One region of the Faecalibacterium hominis (ex Afrizal et al. 2022) genome, then DNA from elsewhere that is predicted to be linked to it. Evidence: a T-box and tRNA genes for the amino acid it is inferred to sense, from the RefSeq annotation. Region 1 holds a T-box; the other holds one or more tRNA genes.
The links. A T-box is a leader RNA that pairs with one kind of tRNA and senses whether it is charged. The one in region 1 lies ahead of tyrS (tyrosine--tRNA ligase), so its partner is inferred to be a tRNA-Tyr.
Positions count from the first base shown of each region.

Region 2: it encodes a tRNA-Tyr, which carries the amino acid that the T-box ahead of tyrS (tyrosine--tRNA ligase) is inferred to sense. The anticodon was not compared.

Region 1 covers NZ_CP186860.1:455,789-459,196, reverse strand. Annotated here, with positions in the region: gene ACKXGA_RS02360 (ACT domain-containing protein) at 1-6, shown strand, start outside; gene tyrS (tyrosine--tRNA ligase) at 104-1,321, opposite strand; T-box leader at 1,388-1,640, opposite strand; gene recN (DNA repair protein RecN) at 1,675-3,351, opposite strand; gene ACKXGA_RS02345 (arginine repressor) at 3,370-3,408, opposite strand, start outside.
Region 2 covers NZ_CP186860.1:2,487,399-2,490,806, reverse strand. Annotated here, with positions in the region: gene ACKXGA_RS11990 (CCA tRNA nucleotidyltransferase) at 1-312, opposite strand, end outside; gene ACKXGA_RS11985 (ribonuclease Z) at 309-1,247, opposite strand; gene ACKXGA_RS11980 (hypothetical protein) at 1,361-1,531, shown strand; tRNA gene ACKXGA_RS11975 (tRNA-Tyr) at 1,860-1,942, opposite strand; gene ACKXGA_RS11970 (alanine/glycine:cation symporter family protein) at 2,057-3,408, opposite strand, start outside.

The DNA of each region.
Region 1 (3,408 bases):
CTGTAAGTGCCCTTCTCTATAAACATTACACAAACGTAAAAAGCCCGGCGGCATCCGATTTTTGGATGTCGTCGGGCTTTTATCATACGTTGGTTCTAAAAGATTACAGGGTCACTTTGTGATAGATCTTCTTGCCCTTCTTGATGACGATACCGTTCTTCAGCTGATCAGCGGTAAAGCTGACAGTGGGAGCGCCCACCTTTTCACCATCCACCAAGACACCGCCCTGCACAACCAGGCGGCGGGCCTCGCCGTTGGAAGCGGCCAGACCGGCCTTGACCATGAGGGTCAGAATGCCGATGGAGCCGTCGGTCAGATCCGCTTCGGTCAGCTGAGTGGAGGGCATGTGCTCAGTGTCAGCAGCTCCGCTGAACAGGGCGCGGGCAGCGTTCTGGGCTTTCTCAGCCTCTTCCTCGCCGTGGACCATCTTGGTCAGCTCGTAAGCCAGGATCTCCTTGGCCTCGTTCAGACGCTGGTCCTTCCAGGTGCTCATCTCATCGATCTGCTCCAGCGGGAGGAAGGTCAGCATCCGGATGCACTTCATCACATCAGCATCGCCGACATTGCGCCAGTACTGGTAGAACTCAAAGGGACTGGTCTTGTTGGGGTCGAGCCAGACCGCATTGCCTGCAGTCTTGCCCATCTTCTTACCCTGAGAATCAGTCAGCAGAGTAATGGTCATCGCGTAGGCATCCTTGCCCAGCTTGCGGCGGATCAGCTCAGTTCCGCCCAGCATGTTGCTCCACTGGTCATCGCCGCCGAACTGCATATTGCAGCCGTAGTGCTGGAACATGTAGTAGAAGTCGTAGCTCTGCATGATCATGTAGTTGAACTCGAGGAAGGACAGGCCCTTCTCCATGCGCTGCTCATAGCACTTGGCGCGGAGCATGTTGTTGACGGAGAAGCAGGCACCCACATCACGCAGCAGCTCAACATAATTCAGGTTCAGCAGCCAGTCGGCATTGTTCAGCATCAGAGCCTTGCCCTCAGAGAAATCGATGAACTTCTCCATCTGCTTCTTGAAGCAGGCTGCATTGTGAGCAATATCCTCTTTGGTCAGCATCTTGCGCATATCGGTACGGCCAGAGGGGTCACCGATCATGGTGGTACCGCCGCCGATCAGGGCAATGGGCTTGTTGCCGGCCATCTGCAGGCGCTTCATCAGGGTCAGGGCCATAAAGTGGCCCGCAGTCAGGCTGTCCGCGGTGCAGTCAAAGCCAATATAGAAGGTGGCCTTGCCGTTGTTGATAAGGTCAATGATCTCATTGTCGGTGATCTGGGCCACCAGACCGCGTGCCTGCAGTTCTTCGTAAAGGGTCATGGGATTATCCTCCTGTTTTGTCGGGCAGAGGACAAAAGAAAACGCCCCCTGCCAAAAATGAATTTGGCAGAGGGCGAGAAAATCGCGGTACCACCTCTGTTTGCCGCCCCCTCACGGAAACGGCCTCACGAGTGCGCCCCACAGAGATGGGATACACTCCTGCGTTTGTAACGCTCGCACGCGGCACAGCCTACTAGCCAAAGCATTCAGCCTGCAACTCCGGGAGGTATTTCCCCTGCTGTTCTGCACACCCCTTGCACCAACCGGGGTCTCTCTGGGCAGACACTGACAAAGTACTTGTTCCCTTCAACGTCTTTCAACAAGAAACAGTTTAGCACAATTCAGCGGGGTTGTCAATCACCGGTTTCATGCTCGGCCAGTCCCAGCATCTCTCTGGCATTGGCACGGGAAAGCTCCGTGACATGGTCACCGGAAATGATATGCGCCAGCGCGTCCACTCTGCCCTCGGTATCCAGCGGGTGGATCTCGGTATAGGTGCGTTCATTCGTGATATTTTTCTGGATAAGCAGATGGCAGTCGGCCAGTGCAGCGATCTGCGCTGTGTGGGTGATGCAGAGGATCTGGTGATCCTTTGCACTCTGTTTGAGCACCTCACCGATGCGGCTGGCTGCCTTGCCGGACACGCCGCTGTCGATCTCATCGTAGATGACCGTAGGCACTGCGTCCTTATCGGCCATGGCATTTTTGATTGCCAGCGTGATACGGCTCAGCTCACCACCGGAAGCGATTTTTGCCAGCGGTTTGGGATCCTCACCGGGGTTTGTGGAAATATAAAACTCCACGCTGTCCTGGCCATGGCTGGCCAGCGGGCCGCGGGTATGGCGCAGGGTCATGCGGACACCAGGCATGTTCAAAAAATCCAGCGTGCCGGAGATGCGCCTGTTCAGCTCCTCAAAGGCTTTCAGGCGGGTCTGGGTCAGTACCTCGGCCTTATCCCGGGCCAGTACATAGAGCCGATGCTTTTCAGCCTGCAGATGCTCTGTCCGCTCCTGAGAGAACTGGATGCGGTCCAGCTCTTCCCTTGCCTGCTGTCCAAAGGCGATGATATCTTCCACAGTATCACCGTATTTCCGCTTGAGCTTGTAGATCAGATCCATCCGCTGTTCAATTTCATCCAGCTCTGCATCATTCGTCTCGTAGCCCTCCAGCCGCCCGATCAGGTCAGCAGAAAGGTCTTTTGCGGTGTAATAAAGATCCAGCAGCTGTCCCGCAGCAGCAGAAAGGCCGCTGTCCAGTTGGGCGGCACCATCGATCGCATTGGATGCTTCCCCCAGCAGATCAACGGCACCCGGGGCATCATCTCCGCCCGAGAGCAGCGCATAGCTCTGGGAGATGCGCTCCCGGATGGTGGAGGCATTCGCCAGCACCTTACGACGGGCCGCCAGCGTCTCCTCTTCGCCTGCGGTCAGGCTGGCATCCTCGATCTCCTGTACCTGATAACTCAGCAGATCGATCTTTCGCTGTTTTTCACCCTCATCGGTGATGATGGCATCCAGCTCCTTTTTGACCTTGATAAGCTCCCGGTAAACAGCATAATACTCCTGATACACCGCCCCGTTCTGGGCGTAGGCATCCAGGATACCCTCATGGCGGGCCGGGTTCAACAGGCCTACGGAATCGTGCTGACCGTTGATGTTGATGAGCCCACCGCACAGTTCCCGCAGAATGGCTGCTGTGGCAGGCATTCCGTTGATGCGGCAGGTGCTCTTGCCCTCGGCAGTGATCTCACGGCTCAGGGTCAGCGCTTCTGAGCGCTCATACCCCGCCTTTTCCAGGCTGTCCAGCACTGCAGGCGGAACATCATCAAATGCAGCCCGGATGACTGCTTTTGCAGCCCCCGTGCGCACCAGATCCTTGGAGGTGCGGTTGCCCAGAATGGCATTGATGGAGTCGATCAGGATAGATTTGCCCGCACCGGTCTCGCCGGTAAGGACATTCAGGCCCTTCTCAAAATGCACGTTGGCCTTCTGGATGACTGCAACATTTTCAATTTGCAGACTGCTCAACATGTTCGTTCTCTCCCGCCTTTATTTCTGCCCGATGTAATGCCCAAGCTCGGTGCAAAT
Region 2 (3,408 bases), 1.0 Mb from region 1:
AAAGCAGACGGCATCCGGGTGGCGGCCATCGGAATAGGCCCCCTCGGTGCGGAAGGTCGTTGTCTCATAGAGCCTGCCGCCCTGCTTCACCGTCACGGTGCCGTGCTGCAGGCCGGTGGGGATGCACTTTTCCTCCCCGAACAGCGCCATCACCTGCTCCGGGCGGGCGCTAGTGCAGAGGTCCCAATCGTGGGGGTCCAGCCCCAGCAGGCTGTCCCGGACACAGCCGCCCACAGCGTAGGCCGCATGGCCCGCCCCATGGAGCGCATCCAGCAGCAGGGCTGCACCCGGGTCAAGTTTGATCGTTGTCATGTTGCTTCCTCGTCATATTGCAGGATGATCTGTTTGCCGTCAAAGCCGCACTCCGCCGCCGGGAATACCGCCTGCGCATTGGGCAGGGCGGCTTCCGGTTCAAGGATCATGGGCGAATAATGCATCAGCCAGAACCGGCGCACGCCAGCCTTTTTTGCAATGGCCGCACCCTGCGCAAAAGTGCTGTGCCCCCACTGCTTTGCCTGCGCCTCCTGCTCGTTGTCGGGGTAGGTGGCATCGCAGAGGAAAAGGTCGGCGTTCTGCGCGGCCTGTTCCAGCGCCGGGCAGGGAGCGGTATCACCCGAGAACACGAACCGCAGACCCCGGCGTGCCGGGCCCAGCACATCCGCAGGGGCGACCACCGCCCCGTTTTCCAGCGGGATGCTCTGGCCCCGCTGGAGCAGTTTCCATGCAGGCACCGGAACGTTCAGTGCCCGGGCCTTTGCAGGGTCAAAGCGGCCCGCCCGGGGCAGGTCGAGCCGGTAGCCCCGGCTGGGCACCCGGTGCCGGGTGCGGAAAGGCGTAAGCTGCGCCCCCGCAGGCCAGCCGGAGGAAAGGGTGGTCAGGTCGATGGGATCTGTGTCCAGCTGCACAGCCCTGACCGGATACGGCAGCGGCCCGGCCAGGGTGCGCAAGGCGGGCCAGACCTCCCCCAGCCCCTCCGGGCCGTAAAGGGTCAGCGGGCGCTCCCGGCCCTGACAGCCCAGTGTCTGCAGCAGGCCCGGCAGGCCGAAGATATGGTCACCGTGATAGTGGGTCAGGCAGATGGCATCCAGCTTCATCAGGTTGACCCCGGCGCGGCGGGCCGCCGCCTGCGTGCCCTCGCCGCAGTCAAACAGCAGGGCATGGCCCCCGCATTCGGCCAGCGCGGCGGTCAGGGCACGGTCCGGCAGGGGCATGGTGGCCGCCGTACCCAGCAGTGTAATGGTCAGCATAACAGTTCCTCCGTGATTTGTCGGTAACAGTGTACCACATTTTGCGCCCGCACACAATCGGCACAGCCCGGCATAGGATGGCGCAGAGCTCTGATACAAAGGGAGGTTTGACCATGCAGCGCAAAAAAGTCCCCGCCGGGCACCACCGCTTCGGGCTGGCCCGGCTTGTTCTGGTTCTGGCACTGCTGTTTCTCGTCGTGGCGCTCACCGCCGGGCTGGCGGGCTGCCTGTTCCAGCCCGTACTGGCCGCCCGGGGCACGCTGCTGTTTCTGCCGGGGGCATAATTTTTTTGAAAATCAAAATTTCCCTCTTGACTTCAGGACAGTGACGTGATAAAGCCCCGCCAGACCAGTGAGAGGGCATCCTGCCCGCCCCGAGAGCAGCCACGCCATCCTCTGCAAACAGAAAACCGCCGACGTAGAGATACGTCGGCGGTTTTTTTATGGGCGCGGGTGGATTACGCAAGCCGCGCATCTAAAAAAGCCCCGCAGGGGCTTTTTTCCCCGCCGGACTATTCGGCGGGTCGATGCTGTTCGAATCCACCCGCATGAAAACCCAAACCTTCTGCAAACAGAAGACCGCCAGCGTATCTCTACGTTGGCGGTCTTTTTATGGGCGCGGGTGGATTCGAACCACCGAAGCTGAAAAGCAGCAGATTTACAGTCTGTCCCCATTGGCCACTCGGGAACACGCCCAGATTCTGTTCACGTCCGTTGCCGGACGACTTGTTTATTTTATCAGACTGCGGGCGATTTGTCAACTACTTTTTTCGGATTTTTGCAGCTTTTCTGCGGAAGCTGTCGGCAGGGTCAGTTTTGGGTCAGATGTTTCCGGCGCTCGTAATCCCGCAAGGCGGCAATGGCTTCGCCGGACATGGGGTAGAGGGCAATGAGATTGAATATGGTCATCAGGCCGATGCCCACGTCGCCCAGGTCCCACACCACGGTATAGGCTTCCAGGCCGCCCACCATCAGCATGACAAGGGCCAGCACTTTATAGGCTGTCTGCCAGCCCCAGCGGTCACCAAAGAGGTACGCCACATTGGAGCGGGCATAGAACAGGATGCCGATGAAGGTGGAAAAGCTGAACAGCGCCAGCGTGACGGCAATGAACACCACGCCAAAGCTGCCCAGATGGTACTGCGCTGCCGCCTGCAGCAGGTCCATGCCGGTCAGCCCAGTGGTGACATTTGCGGGAGCCAGCAGCATCATAAAGGCAGTGCAGCTGCAGATGACCACCGTGTCGATCAGGACACCCAGTGCCTGCACAAAGCCCATCTTCACAGGATCATCGCAGGAGGCAGCCGCTGCCGCACAGGGGGCCGAACCGCTGCCTGCCTCATTGGAGAACAGGCCGCGCTTGACACCGTTCATCAGCACCGCGCCAAAGCCGCCCGCGGCCACCTGCCGCAGGCCGAAGGCCTCCGAGAAGATGCGGCCCAGCACAGTGGGCAGCTGGCGGAAATTTACCGCAATGATGATGACCGTCATCACGAAATAGCAGACCGCCATGATCGGCACGATAACATCCAGGCTTTTCACGGTGGCATCCTTGCGCAGGACAATGACCGCCGAGAGCACCACCAGCACCACCGTGGTCACAATGGGTGGGATGGAGAACGCATTGGCAAAGGCAGAGCTGACCGAGTTGCTGATGACCTGGCTGATACCGCACCAGCAGATGAGGCCCGAAATGGCAAACAACACCGCGATGATGGAATGATGCAGCTTTTTGCCCCGCTTGCGCTCGGCCAGCACATGGATGTAGTAGGCCGGGCCGCCGCGCTGACCGCCATAGAGCGGGTCGGGCTGCCGGTACTTCTGGGCCAGTGTGGATTCCACAAAGGAGGTGGAGGCCCCCAGCAGGGCCGTGACCCACATCCAGAACACCGCACCGGCACCACCGGCAGACACTGCCGCCACCACGCCCACCAGATTGCCCATGCCTACCCGGGTGGCCGTGGAGACGATGAGCGTCTGAAAAGAGGAAAGGCTGTCCATGCTCTGGTTCTTTTCACAGACAGCGGCGATCATATCCCGGAACAGCCGCACGGGCAGCAGCCGGGTGCGCAGGGTGAAGAACACGCCCGCCGTGAGCAGCAGCACCGCCATCAGCGAAATGCCGATGCCGCCGCCCACCGGCAGGGTGAACAGATCACCCC